3 regions of the Pantoea sp. USHLN298 genome follow, and region 2 is predicted to be linked to each of the others. Evidence: predicted binding sites of a transcription regulator. Region 2 holds the regulator's gene; each other region holds the start of a gene.
The links. The regulator ArgR, encoded in region 2, controls arginine synthesis, uptake and breakdown. The targets are predictions, from matches to a motif close to ANTGAATAAAAATACANT.
Positions count from the first base shown of each region.

Region 1: argF (ornithine carbamoyltransferase) is a predicted target of ArgR. The motif match lies at 1,789-1,806, and genes of this name have one in related genera.
Region 3: argC (N-acetyl-gamma-glutamyl-phosphate reductase) is a predicted target of ArgR. The motif match lies at 4,547-4,564, and genes of this name have one in related genera.

Region 1 is NZ_JBBCRO010000004.1:322,266-332,314, forward strand. Features, by position in the region: gene WFK59_RS12445 (GNAT family N-acetyltransferase) at 1-375, shown strand, start outside; gene miaE (tRNA isopentenyl-2-thiomethyl-A-37 hydroxylase MiaE) at 430-1,191, opposite strand; gene rraB (ribonuclease E inhibitor RraB) at 1,249-1,668, opposite strand; gene argF (ornithine carbamoyltransferase) at 1,829-2,836, shown strand; gene pyrB (aspartate carbamoyltransferase) at 3,137-4,072, shown strand; gene pyrI (aspartate carbamoyltransferase regulatory subunit) at 4,085-4,549, shown strand; gene ridA (2-iminobutanoate/2-iminopropanoate deaminase) at 4,622-5,008, shown strand; gene lplT (lysophospholipid transporter LplT) at 5,066-6,256, opposite strand; gene aas (bifunctional acyl-ACP--phospholipid O-acyltransferase/long-chain-fatty-acid--ACP ligase) at 6,253-8,403, opposite strand; gene WFK59_RS12490 (efflux transporter outer membrane subunit) at 8,485-9,873, opposite strand; gene WFK59_RS12495 (multidrug efflux RND transporter permease subunit) at 9,877-10,049, opposite strand, start outside.
Region 2 is NZ_JBBCRO010000006.1:415,040-425,088, reverse strand. Features, by position in the region: gene aaeB (p-hydroxybenzoic acid efflux pump subunit AaeB) at 1-587, shown strand, start outside; gene WFK59_RS17720 (NAD-dependent succinate-semialdehyde dehydrogenase) at 700-2,151, shown strand; gene WFK59_RS17715 (barstar family protein) at 2,207-2,476, shown strand; gene yhcN (peroxide/acid stress response protein YhcN) at 2,530-2,793, opposite strand; gene WFK59_RS17705 (YdgH/BhsA/McbA-like domain containing protein) at 2,891-3,163, opposite strand; gene yhcN (peroxide/acid stress response protein YhcN) at 3,258-3,521, opposite strand; gene argR (transcriptional regulator ArgR) at 4,011-4,481, opposite strand; gene mdh (malate dehydrogenase) at 4,913-5,851, shown strand; gene mscM (miniconductance mechanosensitive channel MscM) at 5,899-9,231, opposite strand; gene asd (archaetidylserine decarboxylase) at 9,245-10,049, opposite strand, start outside.
Region 3 is NZ_JBBCRO010000010.1:99,136-109,184, reverse strand. Features, by position in the region: gene argH (argininosuccinate lyase) at 1-1,316, opposite strand, end outside; gene WFK59_RS21575 (argininosuccinate synthase) at 1,406-2,623, opposite strand; gene argB (acetylglutamate kinase) at 2,648-3,424, opposite strand; gene argC (N-acetyl-gamma-glutamyl-phosphate reductase) at 3,439-4,443, opposite strand; gene argE (acetylornithine deacetylase) at 4,611-5,759, shown strand; gene ppc (phosphoenolpyruvate carboxylase) at 6,115-8,766, shown strand; gene metF (methylenetetrahydrofolate reductase) at 8,855-9,754, opposite strand; gene WFK59_RS21545 (bifunctional aspartate kinase/homoserine dehydrogenase II) at 9,975-10,049, opposite strand, start outside.

The sequences.
Region 1 (10,049 bases), on a different contig from region 2:
TCCGATCCGCAACTTGACCACCTGTTTGAGTTGTACAGCGCCGAACAGAGCGCCTACTGGATTATTGAGGCTGACGGCAAGGTGGTCGGCGGCGGCGGCGTAGCGCCACTGGCCTGCAGCGCGCCCGATATCTGCGAACTGCAGAAGATGTATTTCCTGCCTGCGGTACGCGGTCAGGGACTGGCGCGCGAGCTGGCGCTGCGGGCGCTGGATCATGCCCGTCAGCACGGTTTTCGTCGCTGCTACCTCGAAACCACGGCCAGCCTGACCAGAGCGATTAAGCTGTATGAATCGCTGGGCTTTGAGCATATCGACAGCGCCATGGGCTGTACCGGTCACGTTGACTGTGAAGTGCGGATGCTGAAAAACCTGTAGCCGATGCGGGCCACTGCACCGTCAGCCCAGTCTCTTTAGCTGTAACGCTGCGGTTCAGAAGGCCGGTACGCCACTGTGAAAACGTAATTCGCCGTCCGGCTCGCTGATCAATCGCGCTTCGGTTTCGCCAATCGCCCGTACCCGTGGCGCGATATCTTTCGCTGAGATCTGCGCCGCCAGGGTTAAATAGTCCTGATAGTGGCGCGCTTCTGAGCGCAGCAGTGAGATATAAAACTTCTCCAGCTCGCCATCCAGCCACGGCGCCAGCGCCGCAAACCGCTCGCAGGAGCGCGCTTCAATGTAAGCACCGCAAATCAGCTTATCCACCAGCGTCTCCGGCTCATGGGTTGTCACTTCACGCAGCAGGGACTTCGCATAGCGGCTGGAGGTGATCTTCTGATAGACCAATCCGCGCGACTGCATAATTTCCCATACCTGATAGAAGTGATGCAGCTCTTCTTTAATCAGCAGCACCATCTTTTCCACCAGCTCATCCGCCCACGGCAGTTCATTGCGGACGATGATGCGTTTGGTGAGATTTTTATGGGCATTGATAAAGACGCTGTCGCCATCTTCGCGGAAGATAAAATCTTCGTACGGTTTCAGCCAGCCGAGGATCGCCTCACCGCTGGGTTTGTCAGCCACATATTTACGGATCAGCCAGACCGCGGTCTGCGCGGCTTTCAGTTCGCATACCAGATGGTCGGTTAACAGCAGGGTCAGATTTTCCGGTTTACGCGCCTCATCAATCCAGGCTTGTGGCGTGCGGCAGTGCAGAAACTGATAAATGGGTTCAAGTAAGGGTGCGTAGTTCATGGTGTTAAAACAGGGCTGGAAAAGAAGAGAGGCGGAGAATTCCCCGCCCTGCGCGACTTAGTGGCGAATGCCATTATCATCTTCATCGTCGATGGCGTCTTCGTCATCTTCATCTTCGGCGTCCGGGTCTTCAAAGTAGGTGCCCCAGCCGTCGTAGTCGACATTGTATTTACCGATCAGGTTCACCAGTTGCTCAACCTGCACATCAATCAGCTCTGGCTTCAGCGCCGATTCACTGATGATGTCAACGCACATCACGGTCGTCCCATCTTCCAGCTCCAGCTCTTCCGGCTCGGTCACTTCATAACCCAGCTTGAAGGCGTCAACTGCGGCCTTCTCCAGTGAATCGAAGTTGTTGCACGAGAGATGATGCTCGATGGTATAAAGCGCATCGGGATCGCTGCCATCCTCCAGCAGCTCTTCAATGATCAGGCGCGTCTCTTCACGCTGCTCTTCCAATAATGCTTCATATGCCATAACGATGTCCTCTCTGAGTTCGGCAATAAACAATTATTTTCCCACACTGCCTGTCGCGCCACTACACAAAACGAAAAGTTTATTCTCGTCGGGGTTGAAAATGCATATTCATACGGTTAGATTGAATTTTAATTCATTTTTATGGTTACCGGAGTGTTGTATGAGTCAGCTGTATCAGCGCCATTTCCTCAGGCTACTGGATTTTACCCCGGCCGAAATTAATCACCTGCTTACCCTTGCTGCGGAATTAAAACGCGCGAAAAAAAGTGGCAGTGAAGTCCCGACCCTGAAAGGCAAAAACATCGCGCTCATCTTCGAAAAAGACTCGACCCGTACCCGATGCTCTTTCGAAGTTGCCGCTTACGATCAGGGTGCTAACGTTACTTATCTCGGTCCGAGCGGCAGCCAGATCGGGCATAAAGAGTCGATGCGCGACACCGCGCGGGTACTGGGCCGGATGTATGACGGTATCCAGTATCGCGGTTACGGCCAGGAGCTGGTGGAAACCCTGGCGGAGCACGCTGGCGTGCCGGTGTGGAATGGACTGACCACGGAGTTTCATCCGACACAGCTGCTGGCCGATCTGCTGACCATGCAGGAGCATCTGCCAGGCAAAACGCTCAGCCAGATGACGCTGGTTTACGTCGGCGATGCCCGCAATAACATGGGCAACACCATGCTGGAAGCGGCGGCGCTGGTCGGGCTGGATCTGCGTCTGGTGGCACCGCAGAGCTGCTGGCCAGAGGCGCAGCTGGTGGAGCAGTGTCGCGACGTGGTACAGCAGACCGGCGGCAAAATCACCCTCACCGATAACATTGCTGACGGCGTCAAAGGTGCAGACTTTATCTACACCGACGTCTGGGTGTCGATGGGCGAAGCCAAAGCGGTGTGGGAAGAGCGTATCGCCCTGCTGCGTGACTATCAGGTTAACCGGGCGATGCTCGATCTCACCGGCAATCCGCAGGTGAAATTCCTGCACTGTCTGCCCGCTTTCCATGACGATCAGACCACGCTGGGCCGGCAGATGGCGGAACAGTACGATCTGCCGAACGGCATGGAAGTGAGCAATGAGGTATTTGAGTCCCCGCACAGCATCGTGTTCGATCAGGCGGAAAACCGGATGCACACCATCAAAGCGGTGATGGTGGCGACGCTGGGTCAACGCTGATGCAGATTCCCGGCGTCTGCCTGTACCAGCCAGGCACGGCAGCCCAATCGCCCTGCTTCAGGGCCAGCGCAAACGGTTTCCTCGCGCACGATTTTCCCTTGCTGCCCGGCAGCGAATGGGTATAATGCGCCACAATTTGCCGGAGGAAATATGCTACAGCGCAGCGGACAATTTGACGCTCAATCACGCCTGACCACAGGCGGCGCCGCTGTTTCTTTCGGTCATCGACCCGATCTTAAAAAAGCCCCTTAATCAGGGGCTTTTTTTTGTCCGCAATCCGGCCGCGCAGAGGAGAAAGCTATGGCTAACCCGCTATATCGCAAGCACATTATTTCGATCAACGACCTCAGCCGTGATGAGCTGGAACTGGTGCTGCATACCGCTGCACAGCTCAAAGCGCACCCGCAGCCGGAGCTGCTGAAGCATAACGTGATCGCCAGCTGCTTTTTTGAAGCCTCGACCCGTACCCGGTTGTCGTTTGAGACGGCGATTCATCGTCTCGGCGCATCGGTTGTGGGTTTTGCCGACGGCAGCAATACCTCGCTGGGCAAGAAAGGCGAAACCCTGGCCGATACCATCTCCGTGATCAGCACCTATGTTGATGCGATTGTGATGCGTCATCCGCAGGAGGGCGCGGCGCGGCTGGCGACGGAGTTCTCTGGCGGCATCCCGATTCTCAACGCCGGTGACGGAGCCAACCAGCATCCGACCCAGACGCTGCTCGATCTCTTCACCATTCAGGAGACCCAGAGTCGCCTGAACCAGCTCAATGTGGCGATGGTCGGCGACCTGAAATATGGCCGCACCGTGCACTCCCTGACACAGGCGCTGGCGAAGTTTGATGGCAACCGCTTCTTCTTTATCGCCCCCGATGCGCTGGCGATGCCGGCTTACATCACCGATATGCTGGATGAGAAAAACATCGCCTGGTCACGGCATGACAGCTTTGAAGAGGTGATGCCGCAGCTCGATATCCTCTACATGACGCGGGTACAGAAAGAGCGGCTCGATCCGTCGGAGTATGCCAACGTCAAAGCGCAGTTCATTCTGCGGGCCGCCGATCTGGCGACGGCGCGTGACAACATGAAGGTGCTGCATCCGCTGCCGCGCATCGACGAAATCACCACCGATGTCGATAAAACCCCCTACGCCTGGTACTTCCAGCAGGCCGGAAACGGCATCTACGCGCGTCAGGCTCTGCTGGCGCTGGTATTAAACAGCGAACCCGCCCTGTAAGGAGATCCTCAGATGACACACGACAACAAATTGCAGGTCGAAGCGATCAAGCGCGGCACGGTAATCGACCATATCCCGGCCCTGGTCGGATTCAAACTGCTCTCCCTGTTCCGTCTGACCGAGACCGATCAGCGCATCACCATCGGCCTGAATCTGCCGTCAGGCGAGATGGGCCGCAAAGATCTGATCAAGATTGAAAACACCTTTCTGACCGACGACCAGGTCAACCAGCTGGCGGTCTATGCGCCCCATGCTACGGTCAACCGCATCGACGATTACGAAGTGGTGGCGAAGATCGCCCCGACGCTGCCGGAGCACGTTGAGCGGGTGCTGACCTGCCCGAACAGCAACTGCATCAGCCGCAGCGAACCGGTCTTCTCCAGTTTTGCGGTGAAGCAGCGCGCCGATGATGTTCATCTGAAGTGCAAATATTGTGAAAAAGAGTTCGCGCGCCATGTGGTGTTGGGTCACTGGTAATCGTTCCGGCCGACCCTATAATGGTCAGCACCGGCGGGCTCACCGCCCTACTGCCTTATTCAAGGAGCAATAATGTCTCGTGAAATCAGTACTGAAAAAGCCCCTGCCGCCATCGGCCCCTATGTTCAGGGTGTCGATCTCGGCAGCATGATCATCACCTCCGGTCAGATCCCGGTCGATCCGGCCACCGGCATGGTCGCCGATGACGTGACCGCCCAGGCGCGTCAGTCGCTGGAAAACGTGAAGGCGATCGTGGAAGCGGCTGGCCTGAAGGTCGGCGATATCGTGAAAACCACGGTATTCGTTAAGGATCTGAACGATTTCGCCACGGTGAATGCAGCCTATGAGGCATTCTTCACCGAGCATCAGGCGGCATTCCCGGCCCGTTCCTGCGTTGAAGTGGCGCGCCTGCCAAAAGATGTGAAGATTGAAATTGAGGCGATTGCCGTTCGTCGCTGAGTCACGACGGATGCGTAGCCGCCTCGCTGCCTGACGCTGGCAGCGAGGCGGCCAGCCTTAGCGTTTAGCCGGTCGCCACAGCCACAGCAGGGCGATGGCCAGCGCAAACAGCACGCCAAACCCGATGCCGGTAGCGACCGCAGGCGCACCGGCTTTAATCGCCAGCGTATAGAACCCCAGCATCAGCAGCATCGCGCTGTTCTCACCGAGATTCTGCACCGCAATCGCATTGCCCGAGCCGACGCTCTCTTTACCGCGCGCCTGCAACAGCGCATTCAGCGGCACCACAAAGAAGCCCCCCAGCGCGCCAATTACCATCAGCAGCAAATAGGCATTCAGCAGCGAATGCTGCAGTGAGAAGACCACCACCATTACGCCAATCAGCACCCCGGCCGGCATACAGCGACGCACCGTTTCCAGCGTCACCAGCTTCGCCGCTGCCGCCGCACCCAGCACGATACCCATCGCCACCATCGCATTGAGGGTGGTTGGCGTGGTGTTGTCATGAATGCCCAGCGCCACCGGCACCCAGAGTACCAGCAGGAAACGCAGCGTCACGCCCGCGCCCCAGAACAGGCTGGTGCCCAGCAGCGAGAAACGCGTTTCGGCATCATGCCAGAGCACCGCCGCCGCCCGGAAGAAACTGCGCAGCATGGCGGCGATCTGCCAGCTTTGCCCCGGACGCGCCGCCTGCAGTTTCGGGATAAACAGGTTCGCGATAACCGCGACGCCGTAGGTGACCGCGCAGATGCCGAGCGCCGCCAGCAGATGCCAGTCCGCCAGCATCCCGCCCGCTACTGAGCCGAGCAGGATCGCGGCGATGGTCGACCCTTCCATCAGCCCGTTGGCTTTCACCAGCTTTTCGCCGTGGGTGATTTCACCGAGGATGCCATATTTGGCCGGTGAGTAGGCCGCAGCACCTATCCCCACCAGGGTATAGCCGAGGAACGGGTTGAAGCCGAAACAGATCGCCAGTGCGCCCAGCAGCTTCAGGCTGTTGGCGATCATCATCACCCGCCCTTTCGCCATGCTGTCGGCCATCTGCCCGACAAACGGCGCCAGCAGAATGTAGGTGGCGACAAACAGCATCTGCAACACCGGCTGGCTCCAGTCGGGATAGAACTGGCTTTTCAGCACGGCCAGCGTGGCAAACAGCAGCGCGTTATCGCCGAAGGCCGAAAAGAACTGGGCGATAATCACGGCGATCATGCCGCGTGACATCAGCGGCGCATTACGATCAAGGCTCATGCCTGCTCCTCTTCCGCCAGCTTTTTCAGCGTGACGTAATCGGGTTTACCGCTGCCGAGCTGCGGCAGCTGTTTCATCACCCGGATATCGCGCGGCAGCGCCAGCTCCGGCGCGCCCAGCTCACGGGCGGCTTTTTGCAGGCCGTCACGCGCCAGTTCGCCGTCGGTGGTGAACAGCACCAGCGCTTCGCCGCGCTGACCATCCGGCCGCAGTGAGGCGGCATGCTGCTTGTCCGGCGACGCTTTCAGGGCGATCTGCTCAACGATCTCCAGCGACACCATCTCGCCAGCGATCTTGGCGAAGCGTTTGGCGCGTCCCTGAATCTGGCAGAAGCCTGCCTCATCAAAGCTGACGATATCGCCGGTGTCATACCAGCCCGCTTCCTGATTGCCTTCGCCATCATCGGCGACCGGCACTTCCAGCACGCCGGGATTCTCGACCCGCAGATAGCCTTTCATCACGTTCGGGCCGCGCAGCTGCAGCCGTCCGCCCTGCTCAATGCCCGGCACTGACATCAGTCGCGAATCCATCCCCGGCAGAATGCGTCCAACGGTGTGCGCCTTCGCCGCCATCGGCACGTTAATCGCCACCACCGGCGCGCATTCGGTTACGCCGTAGCCTTCGAGGATGCGAATACCATATTTTTCCATGTAGATCTGGCGGGTGTTTTCCTGCAGCTTCTCAGCCCCGGCCACCACGTAGCGCAGACGGGCAAAATCATAGGGCGCGGCAAAGCGCGCGTAGTTACCGAGGAAGGTTGAGGTGCCAAACAGCACGGTGCAGTTTCGGTCGTAGACCAGCTCCGGCACGATGCGGTAGTGCAGCGGGCTGGGATAGAGGAACACCTGCGCGCCGGTCATCAGCGGCGTAAACAGGCCAACGGTCAGACCAAAGGCGTGGAACAGCGGCAGCGCCGACATAAAGCGGTCACGCGGGGTGAAGTCAGCGATGGTGCGGATCTGTTCGACATTCGCCAGCAGGCTTTTATGCGAATGCACCACCCCTTTGGGATGGCCTTCCGAGCCCGAGGTGAACAGCACCATTGCCGCATCTTCCGGCTGCTGCGGCAGCTGGGCGCGATGCGGCATCAGCAGATGGGCGACGATCCACAGTTTGTCCTTACTGGTAACGGTATCTTTCAGATCTTCCAGATAGATCCACTGCACATCATCGAGCCCCTGCGGCAGATGCCATAGGTTGCCTTTGTCGAGGAACTGCCGCGACGTGAAGACCGTTTTGATCTGCGCCGCGGTCAGTGCCGCCCGCATACCGTTGACGCCCGCGGTGTAGTTCAGCATCGCCGGAACCCGTCCGCGCAGTGATGCGCCGAGAATTGCCGCCGCCGTGACGGTAGTGTTGGGCAGCAGCAGACCGACCACTTCGCGCGGCTGGCTGTAACGTTCGAGGATGCGGCCCACGCCGAGCGATTTTTTCAGCAGGCCGTTGTAGCTGTCGGGCTTGAAATTGACATCTTCAATGCAGCGCTTAAAGGCACCGTAGCGTGAACGGGCCGCGAGAAAAGCATCAAACAAAGTTTCACGCGGGCGCACCGCCATGCGCGCTTCCATCATCACATGATGCAGATGTTCGCCCGCCAGCAGCCGGCGATCGCGCGCCCGTTTCGCTTCCGGCATCGGGATGCGGGTCGCGGGCAGAATGCTGAGAGTGATGCGCGGAAACAGACGGCGTTTGAATACGCCCGCCAGCCGGCCAAACGGCGTGAACTCCGCCCCTTCTATCCGCATTGGCACCACGTTCGCGCCAGATCGCGCCGCGACGAAACCGGCGCCGCTGTAGATTTTCATCAGCGATCCGGTGACGGTGATCCGTCCCTCCGGGAAGATCACCACCGGACGGCCGCTGTCGATCAGCCGCACCAGCTGTTTCAGCGCCATCGGCTTGGTGGGATCGAGCGGCACATAGTCGATAAAGGGTTTAACCAGCCGCATAAACCAGCTTTCGCTGATGGTCGAATAGACCGCGTAGACCGGCTTAATCGGCAAAAATAGCGCCAGCAATATGCCGTCGAGAAACGACATATGGTTCGGCGTGATCAGTACCTTCTGCTTATGCAGTTCGGCGACGTCGCCGCGCAGTTCGACCCGCCATAACAGGCGGAATACCAGACGCAATAGTGTGAATACCATGCCCGCTCCTTAGCATCGTGAAAAATAGCCCCTCACGATGCAGGATTTGACGCAGTTCGACAACAGAATTATCCACTACGCTCAGGGTGCCTGCCAGCCGCCGCCCAGCGCGGCAATCAGCGCCACGCTGCTGACCCACTGGGTGCTTTGCAGCGTCAGTAAACTCTGTTGTTCGCTCAGGCTGCTGTTTTCGGTGGTTGCCACATCGAGGTAGTCGATCATCCCGGCCTGATACTGATTGCGCGTCACCCGCGCCGAGGTCTGCGCCGCCACGGCTGCGCGCTGCTGGGCCGCTATCTCGCCCTGCAGGGTATTGAGTTCCACCAGTTGATCTTCCACCTCCTGCAACGCGGCTAATACCGTCTGACGATAGCTGGCAACGCTGGCATCCCAGCTGGCGCGTGCCTGATCGACCTGCGCTGAGGTGGCACCAAAGTCGAGCAGCGTGCCGCTCAACTCCGGCCCCAGCGACCAGACGCGGTTCGGCAATGCGAACAGCGAATGCAGCGCCGATGCACTGACGCCGCCGCTGGCGCTCAGAGTGAGATCGGGATAGTAACCGGCCACCGCCACGCCCACCGCAGCGTTTGCCGCTGCCATGTTACGTTCGGCATAGGCGATATCGGGACGGCGCTGCAACAGCTGCCCCGGCAGGCTGGCAGGTATGGCGGGCAGAGTGGCATTCAGCGGCGCGGCGGGCAGGCTGAAGTCGGCGGGCGCTTTGCCGACCAGCAGCGCGATGGCGTGCTCCAGCTGAGCGCGCTGCCACTGGTAATCCTGCGCCGAGGCGCTGGCACTCTCCAGCTGCATCTGCGCCTGCGCCTGGGTGGCGAGTGACGCGGTGCCAGCCTGATACTGGTTATTGATCACCTTCAGGTAGCGCTGATAGGCCGCCACGCTCTGCTGATAGAGCGCAATTTTCTGGTCCATAAAGCGCAGCTGGAAATAGTCCTGCGCCAGTTCAGACTGCGCGCTCAGGGTGATATTAGCCAGTTCTGCGGCGCTGGCCGCTGCGCTGGCGCGGTTCTCTTCCAGCGTCCGCCGCAGTTTGCCCCACAGATCCAGCTCCCAGCTGGCGCTGAGTTCCGCCTGATGGCTGCTGCTGGTGGTGCGGCTGCTGCCGGTGGTGGCGTGGCTGCCGCTGCGCGTCACGCTGCTGTCATAGCCCAGTGACGGAAACAGCGCGGCGCGTGACTCACTCGCCAGCGCCTGCGCCTGACGGTACTGCGCCGCATAATTCGCGACGTTCTGGTTCGAGATGCTCACCTGGCTAAGCAACCCGCTCAGGGTGGCGTCGTGATAGACCGCCCACCATTCGCCTTTGTTCTGCTGATCCAGCGGCGTCGCGGGCTGCCAGCCTTTGGCCTCTTTATAGTGAACCGGCATCGCCATCGCGGGGCGCTGGTAGTCGGGACCAACAGTACAGCCGCTCAGCAGCAGCATCAGAACAAGCGGGATAACGGGTTTCATCAATCAGGATTCCGCATGGCGCAGTCGGCGCCATTGACGTTGAGTGGCACGGCTCAGACGATCAAGCCACAGATAAATAACCGGGGTGGTGAACAGGGTCAGCAGCTGGCTGAGCGCCAGACCACCGGCGATGGCGATACCGAGCGGACTGCGCAGATCGGCATCGCCGCCGCTGC
Region 2 (10,049 bases):
CGTTAATCGGGACGCTTAACGTGCTGGTGCTGGATAACCCGATGGAGTTCAGATTCAATGTGTTCCTCGATAACGTGCTGGGCCAGGTGATCGGCTGCTTCGTGGCGATGATGGTGATCCTGTTGATTCGGGATAAATCGAAAGCGCGCACCGGACGCAAACTGCTTAACCGCTTTATGTATGCGGCCGTGTCGGCGATGACCACCAATCAGGCGCGCCGCCGTGAAAACCATCTGCCAGCGCTCTATCAGCAATTGTTTCTGCTGTTAAACCTGTTTCCCGGCGACATCGATAAATATCGCATCGCGCTGACGCTGATCATTGGACATCAGCGGTTACGCAATGCAGAAGTGCCGGTGAATGACGATCTCTCCGCCTACCATCGCCAGCTGCGCTACACCGCCGATCGGGTGATCTCCGCCGGCAGCGATGACAAACGACGCTACTACTTTGAGCAGTTATTGCAGGAGCTGGAGGTCTATCAGCAGAAGCTGGTGCATTACGATGCGCCCGTCAGCGTAACCGAACCGGTAAAACGGCTGGCGACCATGCTGAACAAGTATCAGAACACCCTAATCCAAATCTGAAACCGGCCGCTGCGTCCTGCAGCGGCCGGTGTAATGCCATCCCGTCACAAAACCTGTCGCTTTTGCCAACTATACTCTTCTGACGGAAGGGTAAAATGACAGGAGCGAATCAATGACATCACTGCACACAAGCGAACTATTTCAGACCGGTTATTTAGCTGACGGTCAATGGCATCGCACCTCTACCACTTTTGACGTGACCAATCCCGCCACCGGCGAGGTGATCGCGCAGGTCGCTAAAGCGGGTAAAGCGGAAACGGAGCAGGCGATTGCTGCCGCTGAGCGCGCCTTTCCCGCCTGGCGCGCCCTGACCGCCAAAGCGCGCGCGGAGATCCTTTATCGCTGGTACCAGCTGATCATTGAGAACAAGCGCTGGCTGGGCGAGCTGATGACCGCCGAACAGGGGAAACCGCTGAAAGAGGCGGAAGGCGAAGTGGAGTATGCCGCCAGCTTTATTCAGTGGTTTGCCGAACAGGCAAAACGCGCTAACGGTGAAATCATCCCGCCAGCCAAACCGGGTTCCCGTATTCTGGCGACCCGCGAACCGATTGGCGTTGTTGCTGCCATCACGCCGTGGAATTTTCCGATGGCGATGCTGACGCGCAAGCTGGGTCCGGCGCTGGCGGCAGGCTGTACCGGCATCATCAAACCCGCCAACAATACGCCGCTTTCTGCCTTTGCCTTGCTGGCGTTAGCGAAGCAGGCTGGCGTGCCGGATGGCGTACTCAACGCAGTGGCAGGTGATACGCATGCGATTAGCGACGCCATCATGGCCAGTAAAGCGGTGCGTAAAATCTCGTTCACCGGTTCAACCGAGGTCGGCAAGCTGCTGATGCGCAATGCCGCAGAGACGATGAAAAAAGTCTCTATGGAGCTGGGCGGCAATGCGCCTTATATCGTGTTTGAGGATGCGGATATTGATGCCGCCGTGCAGGGCGCGATCGCCAATAAATTCCGTAATGCGGGTCAGGTCTGTGTCAGCGTGAACCGCTTCTACATTCACAGCGCTATCTATGACCGCTTTACCCGCCAGCTGGCAGACGAAGTCAGTAAGCTCAAAGTGGGTAACGGCATGGAAGAGGGAGTGATTGTCGGGCCGCTGATTGAGGCCTCTGCGCTGGAAAAGGTGGAACAGCACGTTAAGGATGCGGTCGCCAAAGGCGGCAAACTGCTGGCTGGCGGCGAGCGTCATGCGCTGGGTGGCAACTTCTGGCAACCGACGGTGATTACCGAGGCGCACGAAGGAATGCAGCTGGCACAGGAAGAGACCTTTGGTCCGGTCGCCGCCTGCTTCCGGTTCGATGATGAGGCAGAGGTGATCCGCCGCGCCAACGATACGCCCTTTGGTCTGGCGGCTTATTTCTACACCCAGAACCTGCAGCGGGTGTTCCGCGTCTCTGCCGCGCTGGAAAGCGGCATGATCGGGATAAACGAATGCGCCGTGTCGACGGAAGTCGCGCCGTTTGGTGGCGTGAAAGAGTCGGGACTGGGGCGCGAAGGTTCGGTGCTGGGTATGGAAGAGTATCTGGAGATCAAAGCGCTGCATCTCGGCGGTTTGGGCTAGCGGTCAGGAACGGGCGGCGCGGGTCGCCCGCAGACGGAGGATGGGAGCCGTCAGCATGAAAACCGAGCGTTTTGATTTCAATGAGATAGTCGATCAGGCACATTTTTTTCGCCAGTTCAGCGAGCGGTTTGCGCTGGAAGAGCGGCGGATCTGCGATCTGGATGGACTATGGGATGTGGTGACCGGCGATCTGTTGCCGATGCCGCTGGAGATTGAGTTTGTAAATCTGGGGAAAGGGCAGCGACGACGCTATGGTGCGCTGATTTTGCTGTTTGATGAAGCAGAAGAGGAGCTGGAAGGTCAGCTGCACTTTAACGTCAGATGAAAAAGGGCCCCGGCGAGCGGGGCCAAAGGGTTCGTCATAAATCTGACGAGGAATTACTTATAGAGCTGAGCGGTGAAGTGATAGTTATCGCCGGTACGGGCCTCAATCACTTTATAGGCGCTGGCACCCTGCTCATCGGCTTTCTGAGAAAGCTCCGCACGATAATCCATCGGTGCCCCCGCTGTACCACTGATGGTGACGGTTCCCGCAGGCTGCAGGTTTTGTGTCTGTTCACCGGTTACCAGCTGTGCGGCAGAAGCGCCGAACGCCATAACGGAAAGCAGGCTGACTGTAGCGATGGTTGTTTTGATTTTCATTGTTCGTCTCCTCATTACGTTCAACAACCTGCGGTGAAAAGAAAGAAGCGGGTCGTCGATACGGGTCCGGCGCCGTTCAGGGCGACGTGACGGTTAATTATTTATACAGCTCAGCGGTGACGTGGTAGGTGTCATCCTGGTTGTTTTCGATGATGCGATAGTGGCTGGCACCCTGCGCATCGGCTTTCTCAGACAGAACCTGACGGATATTGGTCTGATCGCCGTCACGGCCGCTGACGCTGATAGTCTGGTTCATCGGTTGCAGATTCTGGCTCTGTGCCTGCTGATTCGATACCAGGCTGGCTGCGCTGGCACCCATTGAGAACACGGAAGCCAGACTCAGTACGGCAATAGCGAATGTCTTTTTCATGATTAACTCTCCTGAAATTGTTTGCCTGAACCCACCGAGGCGCATAACCGCGCGTCAAAAAGAGGGTTCGGGGCGATATCTGATGACGCTGGGCTTAGTTGTACAAACGGGCAGTGGCGTGATAGTTGCCGTTGTTGTACGCCTCGATCACGCGATAGGCTTTTGCGCCCTGCTGATCGGCTTTATCACTCAGCTGCTGGTTAATTTCCATCGGTGAGCCTGCAACGCCACTGACGCTGACGGTACCTGCGGGTTGCAGATCCTGTGCCTGCGCTGCGGTGACAGATTCTGCTGCCACAGCACCAAAAGAAAGAGCAGAGAGAATGCTCAGCGTAGCGATGGTAGTTTTTACGTTCATGTATTTTTCCTCGTCGTCAATTTTTATCTTTTTAGTTGGTGTGATTTGCATCACGAAAAGAAGTATAGAACTAATAACGGAAGAAATTAATACTCCGCTAATAATGTTTTTTTGTGATTCTTTATCCTTATGGCTACTTTTAATAACCCAGCGTTATAAAAACCGGCTGAAAAATGACCTTTTCAGCCCTTTTTGCTGCAAAAACAGCGGGATAAATCACTTTATCTTTTTGTGCGAAAAGAGGTGGTCGATCAGCCTGGACTTTGATTCAGATCTGGGTAATGTCGCCAGTGTCGTGATGTAAAGCAGTGTAAAATAGCGCGAAAGGTTAAGCAGACCAAAAGGTATGACCATTATTCAGACGAGAGAAAACGACCAAAGCATGACGCTAACGCACTGATTTTAATCAGGACAGGGCAGGAGAAGTGGCAGGCGCGGGCAAAACAGGCTGTTGACCGGCACGATTATGCTCAGTCAACAGGTCCGCTATCAGAGTTCCTGTTCAAACAGGTTAAGAATGGCACCGTGCAGTTGCTTAACCGTGAAGTCGCGTGCGCGGGTGATAAAAATGGTGTCATCCCCGGCGATGGTGCCCAGGATGCCTTCTGATTTGCCCAGCGAGTCGAGCAGGCGCGCAATCAGCTGTGCGGCGCCCGGGCTGGTATGAATCACCACCAGCGCATCGTTGTAATCGATGTCCAGAACCAGGTTTTTTAACGGGCTGGTGGTGGTCGGCACGCCAAGTTCGGCAGGCAAGCAATAAACCATCTCCATTTTGGCATTGCGGGTGCGTACCGCGCCAAATTTGGTCAGCATACGAGAAACCTTTGACTGGTTGATGTTCTCGAAGCCTTCATCCTGGAGCGCCTGAACGATTTCGCCCTGGGAACTGAATTTTTCTTCTTTTAATAAGGCCTTGAAAGCCTTGATCAGATCGTCTTGTTTCGATGGGTTTCGCATAGGTTACCAATAAATAGAGGGAATAACCGCGCAGCCGCCCGCGGCAGAGTGGTGATTATGCATTTAAATGCATTTTTATGCAATCGGTTGATTGATGAACAGGGTTCGGGCGGCTAGCGGGCGGCGATAATAGCAAAGAAATCGTCTCATACCAAAACCCCTGTCACAGCGCTGGAAGGCGAAGGTTGCAAAGTTGTTATATTATTGGTGGTGTAGTAACAGAAAACGCACGTAGCCGTTCTCTGTCTGACGACGGCACAGTTGTCGGTCATTCAGGTATGAAGATGATAAGTAACTTTTGAATCCGGCGATTAAGTGTGAAAACACGTAGAATTAACAGCGGATATTTATCATCGCCTGAGCAGTTGATTAAGGTCTGACACAGATAGAATTTCGGCCCATCTCTGCCCCACCTTAATAAGGAGTTAAGAATGAAAGTTGCCGTTCTCGGTGCCGCTGGCGGCATAGGCCAGGCGCTCGCACTTCTGCTCAAAACCCAGCTTCCTGCAGGTTCAGAACTTTCACTGTATGACATCGCACCGGTGACGCCGGGTGTTGCCGTCGATCTCAGCCATATTCCGACGGCGGTCGCTATCAAGGGATTTAGTGGAGAAGACGCCACGCCCGCCTTGCAGGGTGCCGATGTGGTACTGATCTCTGCTGGTGTAGCGCGTAAGCCTGGTATGGATCGCGCCGACCTGTTCAACGTGAATGCCGGCATTGTGCGCAATCTGATTGATCAGGTGGCGACGACGGCACCCAAAGCCTTAATCGGGGTGATCACTAACCCGGTCAATACCACGGTGGCGATTGCGGCGGAGGTGCTGAAAAAACATGGCGTCTACGACAAAAACCGCCTGTTTGGCGTCACCACGCTGGATATCATCCGCGCCAATACCTTTGTGGCCGCGTTAAAAGGTAAGCAACCTGGCGAGGTTGAGGTACCGGTTATCGGCGGTCATTCCGGTGTGACCATTCTGCCTCTGCTGTCGCAGGTGCCAGGCGTCAGCTTCAGCGAACAGGAAGTGGCGGATCTCACCAAACGCATCCAGAACGCCGGGACGGAAGTGGTTGAAGCCAAAGCGGGTGGCGGTTCTGCCACGCTGTCGATGGGCCAGGCTGCCGCGCGTTTCGGTTTATCGCTGGTGCGTGCGCTTAACGGTGAGGCCAATGTGGTGGAGTGTGCTTATGTAGAAGGGGATGGCGAATATGCGCGTTTCTTCTCTCAGCCGCTGCTGCTGGGTAAAAACGGCATTGCCGAGCGTCAGCCGATTGGCACGCTGAGTGCTTTCGAACAGCAGGCGCTGACCGGGATGCTGGATACGCTGAAGAAAGATATCGCCCAGGGCGAAGAATTTGTGAAGCAGTAAATCATCGCCCTGACCCAACAACGCCCGGCTTAGCCGGGCGTTGTCGTTTACAGGCCGCCAGATTTATAAGCGCGTGCCGCGGGCGTACCGTTGCTGGCTGGCAGCTTCTTGCCCAGCATCTCCATCCGCATCTGGAACGGCGGGAACGGCATCTCGATACCGTGCTGCTCAAATCCGCTGAGGATCAGCTGATGCAGCTCATGACGCAGCGGCATACGATGCCCCATCTCAGCCGCATGTACACGCAGTTCAAACAGCTGAATGCCCTGCTGTAAATCGACCAGGAAAACTTCAGGTGGCGGCGTATCCAGCACATAGCTGCAACGTTCAGCCGCCTGTTTCAGGATGGTTGTCACCTGTTCGCTGCTGACTTTCGCCGGTGCAGGAATGGTCAGCACCACACGCGTCACCGAATCGGACAGCGACCAGTTAACGAACTGCTCGGTGATAAAGGCTTTGTTCGGCACAATAATCTCTTTGCGGTCCCAGTCAGTGATCGTGGTGGCGCGGGTATTGATGCGGGTAATGCTGCCGGTCAGGTCGCGAATCGTGACCGTGTCGCCAATGCGGATCGGTTTTTCAAACAGAATGATCAGACCCGAGATAAAGTTGGCAAAAATTTCCTGCAAGCCAAAACCGAGCCCGACACCGAGTGCGGCCACCAGCCACTGTAATTTCGACCACTCAATACCGATCAGCGAGAAACCAATCAATCCGCCAATCAGCAACAGCAGGTATTTGGTCAGCGTGGTGATGGCATAGCCGGTACCGGGCGTCAGATTAAGGTGCTGCAGCAGCGCCAGTTCCAGCAGAGCGGGCATATTGCGCACCAGCTGGGTGGTGATAATAAACACCAGAATGGCGATCAGCACCGAACCCAGGGTAATCGGCTGGATAGACTCCACGCCCTGCACCGAGGTGTTGACGTCCCACAGCGGAATATTCTCCAGGAAGCCAAAAGCGGAGTGAATTTCCGACCACAGCACAATCACCGAAACCAGCGCAATCAGCGTCAGAATTGAGCGCACCAGCCGCAGCGACTGCGCACTGATAGCGTCAAGATCGATAACCGGCTCTTCAATCTCAATCGCGTCGGTATTCTGTGCGCCTTGTTCTTTCTCTTCTTCACTGCGCGCCCGGTTCGCCAGCATATCAGCGCGGCGCTGACGGGCGCGGTCAAAGCCAAGACGGCGCCGCTGAATCAGCATCCAGCGGCGGATAATGTGATAGATCACCAGCAGCAGGAACCAGATGGCAACCGAGGTTTCCAGCCGGGCCAGCAAGGCCTGCGCCGTCGCCAGATAACCGATTGCCGAGGCGAGCGCCGCCATCAGCGGCATCGCGATCATCAGGTTCCACAGCATACGGTTGATCATGTTGTCGCCGTTGCCCTCTTTATCCAGATAGAGCGGAATCCCGGCGCGTTTCAGGCTGACGGTAACGATGCTGATCGCGCCACAAATCAGAATGAAACAGAGGCGTCCCAGTGACGAAGAGAACTGACGATCTTCCAGATTACCAAAGGCGATTAACAGCATGATCAGCGGCACAATCAGACCGATGCTCAGCGAGTAGTAGCGCATAGCGCGCGCCACGCGGTTCTGCGGCCAGCGGAAATGGACGATGAACAGGCCGTTGGAGCGGGCAAAGGCGGCGCTGATCATAAAGGCCCACAGCAGCGGCAGCGTGGCGGTAATACCATCGCCGATGGCGACGGCAATCGGGTAGGGCCAGGCGTTCTGCAGACCATAACCCAGCGTGCCCCACAACACCGGCAGCGGCAGCGCCACCAGTATCGACCAGAATACGGTACGAATGGTGAGCCGGAAGCGGTCCTGAGTGACCTTGCCGACTTTGCTGGCGGAGCGTTCAAGGAAGGCGTTGAAGTGACGACGCGAACTGATGCTGAAACCGACCAGCAGCAGGGCGCCAATGATCGGCAGCACGGTGTTGCGGCTGGTAAACATCATTGCCATCGCTTTGCCGAGCTGACCCAGTGTATCCAGCGACAGCAGGCGTGATAGATCCTTAGCCAGATCCAGCGGGTAACTCAGGCCGATCGGGCTGACGTCGGCGGTCCAGAACAGATAACGGTGGGTGGCATCTTTTACTTCGGTCAGCGCATCCTGCAACTGCGTGTTGCCGACCTTCAGCTTGGTGATCTCCAGGATCAGGGTGTCGCAGCCGGAGATCAGGGAATTAAGCAGTTCGCGCTGGGTCCGCAACTGGGCATCAAGGATTCGCTTCTGCTCGCTGGTAAAGGGCTGTCCATCCGCCTGATGGCCCTTGCGTAGCGCCTCCTGACGATCCAGCAAATCTTCATAATGGAGTCGCTGAACCCGCAGCTGCGCCATCTCGTTATCAATCTGCTGAGATTTGGGCATCTCCGGCAGACGCGCCACCTGGGCCCGTAGCGCTTCCCCCAGTAAATTAGAGGCGCCGAGCCACTGTGACTGCTCGCGCAGGGTTGAGAGCGCCTGACGTACCTGAATAATTTGATTGGTTGCCAGCCGCTGCTGCGACGCTACCAGATCCATCCGCTGCGCCTGCTGATTCAGGGCAACGGAGAGATCGCGGTTAACGCGGAACTGATCGCTGATTGCCGGTGGCAGATCGCCACTGTTTTCCGCCAGTTGCTCGGTGCGTGCCAGCGCCAGTTCGGCTTCACGCTGGCGCTGATCGTTGAGCTGATTACGCAGCGCCTGCAGATAGTTATCCAGCTGAGCGGCTTTGCGCTGGTGCGCTTCGGCCCGCATCCGCGCCAGTTCCTGACGATTATTGGCGGAGAGCTGCGCCAGCTCCAGCTCATCGACGCGCGCTTTATTGGCGGCATTTTCCGCCTGACGCGCCGCCAGTTGCAGCTGGCCCTGCGGCGAGGCGCTGTTGCTGGCCGCCTGCAAACGTCGTTCACTTTCGGTCATGGCGCGGCGGGCTTCGGTCTGCTGTTGTGGCAGCTGCGACAGGGAGTCGCTGATCTCACGTGCGCGATCCTGCTCCTGCTGCGCCTGACGACCCTCTTCCAGCAGCTGGCTGCTGACCTGCAGAATCTCCTGATCCAGTTCCGCGCTGCTCATGTTGCTGCGCACGGTCTTTGCGCTGTCGCCCATCGCAGCGATCTGTTGACGTAACTCGCGAGCCAGACGCGGGAAATCATCAATGACCTGCTGATACTGGGCGGCACGCTCCAGCGAGTCATCACGTTCAGAGAGGAAATTTAACGCGGCTTCAATGGACTGGATCTGTTCTGCCTGGGCGGGTGAACTTTTGGCGGCTTTGACTTCTTCCAGCTGCTGTTTTAGCTGGTTCGCGTCAGGCAGGCTGGCCGCAAAGGCCGAGCTGCTGAGCCACAGGCTCAGCAGCAGGAGGAGAATCGAACGCACAGGTGACACTCACTTAGTCGACGATGACGTCGGAAACGTCTGTCGCCACCGGCAGGGCAATCGCCAGCGGTTGACCCAGACGGGTTTTACTTTCAGCTTCAAGGCTTTCAGCCAGTTTGACCCGGCCCGGTGCGAACAGGTTAATCACGGTAGAGCCCAGCTTAAAGCGACCCATTTCCTGACCTTTCAGCAGCACCACCGCACCTTCATCATCCGCTGCCGGATAGTGCCAGCGTTTAATCACGCCTTCACGCGGCGGGGTTATAGTACCGGCCCACACCGTTTCGATGCTGCCGACGATGGTGGCGCCGACCAGAATCTGCACCATTGGACCGATATCCGTCTCGAAATAGCAGATAACACGCTCATTGCGGGCAAACAGGTTAGGGATGTTGCGCGCGGTCAGCGGGTTAACTGAGTAGAGATCGCCCGGCACGTAGATCATCTCACGCAGGATACCGTTGCACGGCATATGAACGCGGTGATAGTCGCGCGGTGCCAGATAGGTCGTAACAAATTCACCGTGAACAAAGCGGGCCGCCATCTGCTCATTTCCCGCCAGCAGGGCTTCAAGCGTGTAGTGATGACCTTTCGCCTGGAAGATCTGGTCACCCTCGATGTGGCCGAGCTGGCTGATTGCGCCATCAGCGGGCAGGGCGATCAGGTTGGCGTCAGCATCCACCGGACGCGCATCGTCTTTTAACGGACGGACAAAGAAGTCGTTAAAGGTGCGATAACTGGCGGTGTCCGGCTTGCGCGCTTCCGCCATGTCGACTTTGTAAAACCAGACAAAGATGTCAATGACCAGTTTGGTCAAC
Region 3 (10,049 bases), on a different contig from region 2:
CCGCCCTGCGCATTACGCTTATCCAGGCAGGATTGCAGCGCCAGAATCGGATAGACATCCTCTTCAATCACCGCGCTGAACGGCTGTAACTGCGCCAGCGACAGGGCTTCCAGTGCCACGCCCTGCCTGATGGCCTCGACCACCACTTCGCCGACAATGTGGTGCGCTTCACGGAACGGCACCCCTTTAGCGACCAGATAATCTGCCAGTTCAGTAGAGTTGGCGTAACCCTGCTCGGCGGCTTCCTGACAACGCGGACGCTTCACCTGCAGGCCATCCAGCACCAGCACCGACATATGCAGGCAGTCGAGCCAGGTATCGAGCGCGTCGAATAATCCCTCTTTGTCTTCCTGCATATCCTTGTTGTAAGCCAGCGGCAGGCCTTTCAGCGTCATCATCATGCCGGTCAGTGCGCCCTGTACCCGGCCGCACTTGCCGCGGATCAGCTCCAGCGCATCCGGATTTTTCTTCTGTGGCATCAGCGATGAACCGGAGGTCACCTTATCGGACAGTTCGATAAAGCCCGCTTCACCGGTGTTGAAGAAGATCATATCTTCGGCGAAGCGCGACAGATGGACCATGCCGATCGCAGCGTCAGAGAGCAGTTCCAGCACATGGTCGCGGTCTGATACGGTATCTAGACTGTTGCGCGTGGCGGAAGCAAAGCCCAGCCAGCCCGCCAGTTGCTGACGATCAATTTCATACGCCGTACCGGCCAGCGCGCCACAGCCCAGTGGGCTGACGTCCAGCCGTTTCAGGGTATCCTGCAGGCGACTTTCATCCCGCGCCAGCATTTCCACATAGGCCAGGCACCAGTGCGCAAATGTCACCGGCTGCGCCCGCTGCAAGTGCGTGTAGCCCGGCATCACCGCATCCTGGTTAGCTTCAGCGGTCACTACCAGCGCCTGCTGTAGCTCACGCGTGGCGCCCAGCAGCGCCTCGACCTGCATTTTGCACCACAGCTTCAGATCGGTGGCGACCTGATCGTTACGGCTACGTCCGGTATGCAGTTTTTTTCCCAGCGATCCCACTTTGTCGATCAGCTGACCTTCAACCCAGCTATGGATATCTTCGGCGTCGCTCTGCAAAATCTGCTCAGGATTGGCGCGCACCGAGGCCAGCAAGTCATTCAGTGCCGCTTCCAGCTGCTGCTGTTCATCCTGTGTCAGGACATTGACCGTCACCAGCGCTTTGGACCAGGCGACCGAGCCAATGATGTCCTGCTCCGCCAGGCGGTAATCGAAGCGCAGCGAATCGTTGAACTGTTTGAAACGTTGATCTGCTGCCTGGGTAAACCGTCCACCCCAAAGTGCCATGGGAAACTCCTTTAAATCATTAAACAAAGGGCGGCATAAATGCCGCCCCTGAGCTCAAACGGTGAGGCGAGGCGCACCTCGCCTGAAGATTACTTCTTCTGCTCGTTCAGGGCGCGGATGCGCGAAGAGAGTGAGAACAGACGGATAAAGCCGCCAGCGTGACGGTGGTCGTAGACTTCGTCTTCGCCAAAGGTCGCGAACTCTTCCGAGTAGAGGCTGTTAGGTGAACGCTTCTGCGTCGCCGTTGCCTGACCCTTGTAGAGCTGCAGGACCACTTCGCCATTCACCTCTTCGGCCAGTGATTCTGCCGCCGCCTGAATTGACTTACGCAGCGGTGCGAACCAGCGACCGTCGTAGACCACGTAAGACATTTCCTGACCCAGCTGTTCACGCCATTTAAAGCTATCGCGATCCAGTACCAGCTGCTCAACCGCACGCAGCGCGTTAACCATGATGGTGCCGCCTGGGGTTTCATAACAGCCACGGGATTTGATGCCGACCAGACGGTTTTCGACGATATCGATCCGACCCACACCATGCTTCGCGCCGATTACATTGAGTTTTTCCAGACACTGGAACGGGCTCAGTTTTTCGCCGTTCACGGCCACGACCCGACCTTTCTCAACGGTCACCGTCACTTCTTCTGGCTGATCCGGCGCCTCTAAAGGATCGACGGTCCAGACCCAGCAATCTTTATTCGGAGCATTGGCCGGACTTTCCAGCACGCCGCCTTCGGTGGAGATGTGCCAGGCGTTTTCATCACGGCTGTAGATTTTTTCCAGCGACGCGGTGGTCGGGATGTTGCGCTCTTTCAGGTAATCCAGCAGCGCTTCACGCGAACGCAGGTTCCATTCACGCCACGGCGCGACCACTTTCAGCTGCGGAGCCAGCGCGGTGTAGGTGGTTTCGAAACGCACCTGGTCGTTACCTTTACCGGTTGCGCCATGACACAGTGCATCCGCGCCCACTTTCAGCGCCAGTTCAACCTGCGCTTTCGCGATGATAGGACGCGCCATTGAGGTGCCCAGCAGGTAGGTGCCTTCGTATAATGCGCCGGTCTGCAGGACCGGATAAACGTAATCGCTGATGAACTCTTCACGCAGATCAACCACGTGGCACTCAGAAGCACCAGACTGCAGCGCTTTCTTCTCTACGCCTTCCAGATCGCTGCGCTCCTGACCGATATCGGCCACAAACGCCACCACCTCACAGCCGCCGTAGTTCTCTTTCAGCCATGGAATGATGGCCGACGTATCAAGACCACCGGAGTAAGCCAGAACGATTTTTTTGATGCCTTGCGTTTGCATTTCGTAATCCTTGAATCAGAGTCGTTAAGCGAGAATCCGGGTGCCAATCGGCACGCCGTTAAACAGGTCAGGCAGCCGCTCGGCATGACGCCAGCTGGCGATATCCACCGGTCGGCCCAGCGTACGCGCCGCATCCAGCGCAGCGTGGACCTTCACAATCATGCCATCGGTAATGATGCCCTGGGTAATCAGTTGTTCCGCTTTGTCGGCGGTCATCTCTTCGATACGCTGGCCTTTGCCGTCGAGGATACCGCTGACGTCGGAGAGCAGGACTAAATCCGCGCCAAGAGTGGAAGCCAGCGCCGTCGCCGCCTGGTCAGCGTTGACGTTCATCAGTTCGCCATCATCGGTGATACCGATAGAACTGACCACCGGCATATAGCCCGCCGCCAGCAGCGTGTTCATCAGCGCCGGATTACCCGGCATGGCGTGACCTACGTGGCCCAGTTCTTCATCAAACGGGGTAACGTTGACCATGCCGGCATCGCCCAGACAGAGCCCCACCGCGTTGATGCCGGTTTTTTTCGCCCACGCCAGCAGCGTTTTATTGGCGGTTCCCGCCAGCGCACCGGTAATAATGTCGATCTGATCGGCCGGTGTGACGCGCAGGCCATTCTTTTTCTTCACCGGCAACGCCAGCTTTTTCATCAGTTCATCCACCAGGCAACCGCCACCGTGGACAATAATCAGCGGGCGCTGATGGGCGCTGCGGTAGGTCAGCAGCGCATCAAACAGACGGGCCAGCGCTTCTTCGCTGTCTAACAGCACACCGCCCAGCTTGATAATCAATGGATTGGTCATGGTTTACTCGTCCGTTAAGTCAGTGACGTGGTTTCCGGGAAGCCGAAGCGAATATTCAGACACTGTACGGCCTGCGATGCGGCGCCTTTCAGCAGGTTATCTTCGGCTGCCACCACGATCAGGTGCTCGCCCTGTAGCTCAAAACCGATATCGCAATATGGCAGACCGACCACCGCTTTCAGTGCCGGCACACCCTGCTCGTAGAGCCGGACCAGAGGCTTATCGTGGTAGGCGCGCTGGAATACTGCCGCCACATCCTCGCGGCTCACGCCCGGATTTAACCGGCAGGTAATGGTCGCCAGAATGCCGCGCGGGAAGTTGCCCAGATGCGGCGTGAAAATCACCGGCGTGCCGAGATGGGCGACGATTTCCGGGTGATGACGATGATTGAACAAGCCGTAAGGGTGCAGGCTGACTTCGCAGAAGCTGGTGCCGACGCTGGCTTTACGCCCTGCGCCACTCACGCCGCTGGTGGCGTTGATCACCGGCCACTGTGCCTCGTTTAGCAGCCCGGCATCCACCAGCGGTTTCAGTGCCAGCTGAGCCGCGGTCGGGTAACAACCCGGTACCGCCACCAGCTGCGCCTGTTTGATCTGCTGATGCTGATATTCTGCCAGGCCATACACCGCTTTATCCAGCCAGTCGCCATGCTGATGGGTGAAGCCGTAGAAGCGGGTATAAAACGCAGGATCATTGACGCGGAAGGCGCCGGACAGGTCAAAGACCACACAACCGGCCTTGAGAAATTCCGGAGCCAGATCGTGGCTGACTTCATGGGCCGTAGCCAGGAATACCACATCCACTTTATCTGCCCATTCCGACGCATGGCTCAGCGGCTGCAGCGGGAGATCCACCACACCTTTCAGCTGAGGATGCAGATCGGACAAGCGCTTACCCGCATCAGGACTTTGCGCCGAAACCGCTAAAGCGGTTATGTTGATATCTGGATGGCGATTCAGGAAGGTGGCGAGCTCTACGCCAGCGTAACCACTGGCACCCACGATCAGCGTATTCAACATCAGGCTGTAACCCTTTTTACAGTCACACGTTCCGGGTCGCGGCCTTGCCCCGTTGCCCACAATGCCGTTTGCAGCGATTTCTGGTTCACATGCAGACGACGTTAATGTATTTTTATTCACTATTAATGCATGAATATTGATACATCCTAACTCAAGGACCGTCAACAGTGAAGACAAAATTACCGCCTTTTATCGAACTCTACCGCCAGTTGATCGCCACACCGTCGATCAGCGCAACCGATGCCGCACTGGACCAGAGTAATGAAACTTTAATCAATTTGCTGGCTGGCTGGTTTCGTGACCTCGGCTTCAGCGTTGAAGTGCAGCCGGTTCCCGGTACCCGCAATAAATTTAATATGCTGGCCCGAACCGGCAGCGGCGCAGGCGGCCTGCTGTTAGCCGGTCATACGGATACCGTTCCGTTCGACGATGGTCGCTGGACCCGCGATCCATTCACCCTGACCGAACACGACAACAAGCTCTACGGGCTGGGCACAGCAGACATGAAAGGCTTCTTCGCCTTTATTCTCGACACGCTGCGCGATGTGGATGTGACGACGCTGAGCAAACCGCTCTATATCCTTGCCACCGCCGATGAAGAAACCACCATGGCCGGCGCGAAATATTTTTCTGAATCGACCCAGCTGCGTCCGGACTGCGCCATCATTGGCGAGCCGACCTCACTCAAGCCGGTTCGGGCGCACAAAGGGCACCTGTCGAACGTGATCCGCATTGAAGGCAAGTCGGGCCACTCCAGCGATCCGGCGCGCGGCGTTAACGCCATTGAACTGATGCATGAATCGATCACCCATCTGATGCAGCTGCGCCATACGCTGCAGGAGCGTTACCACCACGACGGCTTCGCGATTCCCTATCCCACCATGAACTTCGGGCATATCCACGGCGGCGATGCGGCTAACCGTATCTGCGCCTGCTGTGAACTGCATATGGATATCCGACCTTTGCCGGGCTTATCGCTCAGCGATCTGGATGGGCTGCTGAACGAGGCACTGGCGCCGGTCAGCGCGCGCTGGCCTGGTCGTGTAACGGTCGCCGAGCTGCATCCGCCTATTCCGGGTTATGAATGTCCGGCGAACCATGAACTGGTCAGCGTGGTGGAAAAACTGCTGGGCACGCCAACCGAAGTGGTGAACTACTGCACCGAAGCACCGTTTATTCAGCAGCTCTGCCCGACGCTGGTACTGGGGCCAGGCTCTATTAATCAGGCACATCAGCCAGACGAATTTATTGATACCGCATTTATTAAGCCGACACGGGCGCTTATCAGTCAGGTTGTGCAGCATTTTTGTCACTGATTAACAATAAATGGGGCATTTCACTGCGATAACGGTAAAATGCCCTGTCATTCTGCGGCATTTAACAATAAGAATAACTTATCCCGCTCCGCTCCTGATAAATTCCATGAATTTCGGACAGTTAGCCACACGTTCGCCCCACTTTAACTCATTTGACGTACGCAGCATTACGTGGCTAGATAAAAGACGATGTTATGCCCACCGGGTGACTATCCAGATATTTTCAGATTGCAGGCAGGCGGCAACTGAGCACATTCCCCGTAGATGACCGGGAAGATAAAGTTGCTGCTTTTTCTGCTGCCTGAAAAGGGTCGGGTGTAGAAGTTTTTCAAGACGATAAGGGTGTCAGGGTCCAATGAACGAACAATATTCCGCAATGCGAAGTAATGTCAGTATGCTCGGCAAACTGCTCGGGGATACGATTAAGGATGCGCTGGGTGAGAACATCCTCGACCGGGTGGAAACCATCCGTAAGCTATCCAAGTCATCCCGTGCAGGTAATGACACTCATCGTAAGGAACTGCTTAATACGCTGCAAAACCTCTCCAATGATGAGTTATTGCCGGTAGCCCGCGCGTTTAGCCAGTTCCTTAACCTCACCAACGTGGCTGAGCAGTACCAGACCATTTCGCACAGCGGTGAAGGCGCCAATCATCCCGAACTGCTGAAAAAGACCTTTGAGACCCTGAAGCAGCAGAGTGACATCAGCGAAAGCGCTATCCGCGAGGCGATTGAGTCGCTGTCGCTGGAGCTGGTGCTGACCGCGCACCCGACCGAAATCACCCGCCGCACGCTGATTCACAAACTGGTAGAAGTGAACAGCTGTCTGAAACAGCTCGATCACAGCGACATTTCCGACTACGAGCGTAACCAGATTATGCGCCGTCTGCGCCAGCTGGTGGCGCAGGCCTGGCACACCGACGAGATCCGCAAATATCGCCCGACGCCGATCGATGAAGCCAAATGGGGCTTTGCGGTGGTCGAGAACAGCTTATGGGAAGGCGTACCCGCCTTTCTGCGCGAGCTGAACGAGCAGGTGGAAGAGGCGTTCGGGATGAAATTACCGGTTGATTTCGTGCCGGTGCAGTTCACCTCCTGGATGGGCGGCGATCGCGATGGCAACCCCAACGTCACGGCGGCGATTACCCGCCACGCGATGCAGCTGAGCCGCTGGAAAGCCGCCGATCTGTTCCTGCGCGATATTGGCGTGCTGATTTCCGAGCTGTCGATGTCCGAGTGCAGCGATGAAGTGCGCGAACTGAGCGGCGATCCGGAAGCGCTCGAACCTTATCGGGTGATCCTGAAACGTCTGCGCAGCCAGCTGCTGACTACCCAGGCGTTCCTTGAGCGTCGGCTGAAAGGCGAACGTCTGCCACGTCCGGCGGACCTGCTGGTCTCGAACGACCAGTTGTGGGACCCGCTGTATGCCATTTATCAGTCGCTGCAACAGTGCGGTATGAGCATCATCGCCAACGGCCAGCTGCTTGATACGCTGCGCCGCGTGAAGTGCTTTGGCGTACCGCTGGTGCGTATCGACCTGCGCCAGGAGAGCACCCGTCATACCGAAGCGATTGCGGAAGTGACCCGCTATCTTGGCCTTGGCGATTATGAAAGCTGGTCGGAAGCTGACAAACAGGCCTTCCTGATCCGCGAACTGAACTCAAAACGTCCGCTGCTGCCACGCAGCTGGGAACCCAGCGATGAGACGCGCGAAGTGCTGGAAACCTGCCGCGTTGCGGCTGAAGCACCGCAGGGCTCTATCGCAGCGTACGTTATCTCGATGGCGAAAACGCCGTCTGACGTACTGGCGGTTCATCTGCTGCTGAAAGAGGCGGGCATCACCTACGCCATGCCGGTAGCGCCCTTGTTTGAAACGCTCGATGACCTGAACAATGCCAATGATGTGATGAGCCAGCTGCTGAGCATTGACTGGTATCGCGGCTTTATTCAGGGCAAACAGATGGTGATGATTGGCTATTCTGACTCTGCGAAAGATGCCGGCGTAATGGCGGCCAGCTGGGCGCAATATCAGGCGCAGGATGCGCTGATCAAAACCTGTGAAAAAGCCGGGATTTCGCTGACGCTGTTCCACGGACGCGGCGGCACCATTGGCCGTGGCGGCGCACCGGCCCATGCGGCTCTGCTGTCACAGCCGCCGGGCAGCCTGCGTGGCGGTCTGCGCGTCACTGAACAGGGCGAGATGATCCGCTTCAAATATGGCTTACCGGAAGTCACTATCGCCAGCCTGTCGCTCTACACCGGCGCGATTCTTGAAGCAAACCTGATGCCGCCGCCGGAACCGAAACGTGAATGGCGCGACATTATGGATCAGCTCTCCGCCGACTCCTGTGCGATGTATCGCGGCTATGTGCGTGAGAATGCGGATTTTGTGCCCTACTTCCGTTCGGCAACGCCGGAGCAGGAACTGGGTAAACTGCCGCTGGGCTCACGTCCGGCCAAACGCCGTCCGACCGGTGGCGTAGAGTCGCTGCGTGCGATTCCGTGGATTTTCGCCTGGACGCAAAACCGTCTGATGCTGCCCGCCTGGCTGGGTGCCGGTGCCGCGCTGCAACAGGCGATGGTAGCGGGCCATCAGGATCAGCTGGAAGCGATGTGCCGCGACTGGCCGTTCTTCTCAACCCGTCTTGGTATGCTGGAGATGGTGTTCTCGAAAGCTGATCTATGGCTGGCGGAATATTACGATCAGCGTCTGGTAGAGAAATCCCTCTGGCCGCTGGGCAAACAGCTGCGCGATCAGCTGGATGCGGATATCAAAGCGGTGTTAACCATTGCCAACGACTCTCACCTGATGGCCGATGAGCCGTGGATTGCCGAGTCGATTGCACTGCGTAACGTCTATACCGATCCCCTTAACGTGCTGCAGGCGGAACTGCTGCACCGTTCACGTGCGCAGGAAGCCCGCGGAGATGAACCGGACGCACGCGTTGAGCAGGCATTAATGGTCACCATCGCCGGTGTGGCGGCAGGTATGCGCAACACTGGTTAAGCCGATACGGGCGTGACATCCGCGCCCGGTACTGATAATAAAAAAAGTCGGGATTATCCCGACTTTTTTACTGGCTGAAAGGGCGTCATTACGCTGCCGCGACGGCGGGACGCACACCCAGCGTATGGCAGATGGCATAACTCATTTCGGCGCGGTTCAGGGTATAGAAATGGAAATCTTTCACTCCTTCGCGCGACAGAATCTTCACCATATCCATCGCGATATTGGCACCCACCATTTTGCGCGTTTCGGCATCATCATCCAGACCGGCAAACATCGCATTCATCCAGCCCGGTACGCGTACGTTAGTCAGCGTGGCAAAGCGTTGCAGCTGTTTAAAGTTCGAGACCGGCAAAATGCCCGGCACAATTTCCACGTCGATGCCGGTTGAAACGCAGCGATCGCGGAAGCGTAAATAGCTTTCGACGTCGAAAAAGAACTGGGTGATTGCCCGGCTGGCACCGGCATCGATCTTCCGCTTCAGGTTGATTAAATCCGCCTGCGCGCTTTTGGCTTCGGGATGGACTTCCGGATAAGCCGCCACCGAAATATCAAAATCACCGACCTCTTTCAGCAGCGAAACCAGATCGCAGCCATACATGTCGGGTTTACCGCCGCCCGGAGGCAGGTCACCGCGCAGCGCCACGATATGACGAATACCGTTATTCCAGTAATCCTGCGCGATGCTGCGCAGCTCTTCGCGTGTGGCATCGACACAGGTCAGATGCGGCGCCGCTTCCAGACCGGTGCGATCTTTAATCCCTTTGATAATGCTGTGGGTGCGATCGCGCTCGCCGGAATTTGCACCGTAGGTGACAGAAACAAATTTGGGTTTCAGGCTGCTCAGGCGATCGATTGAGGACCACAGCGTCTCTTCCATTTCGCTGGTGCGAGGCGGGAAAAATTCAAATGAGACATTAATTTGCCCGTTCAGCTCTGCCAGGCTCTGGTTTAGCGCTTCGCGCTGATTGGCATGAAAGAAACTCATCCTGCACCCTCATCGATCACATCGGTTAACTAACGGCCTGCAAACATCCATACGTTTAGACGTCCAGATGTTCAAAATGACGCAATCCTGCGTCAGCGTCAACTAAAAAATGATCAACGGCGCGGATAAATATTCATTCAGGTTGAGGGAAATTCACGATGAGCACAGAGAGAGAATCAAACAGGCGCCGAAGCGCCTGAAAAAAGAGAGAAAGAAAGGATTACAGCAGTTGCGCCAGGCGATTGATATCTGACTGAATGGCGCCCGCGGTCACATCGCGTCCCGCGCCCGGGCC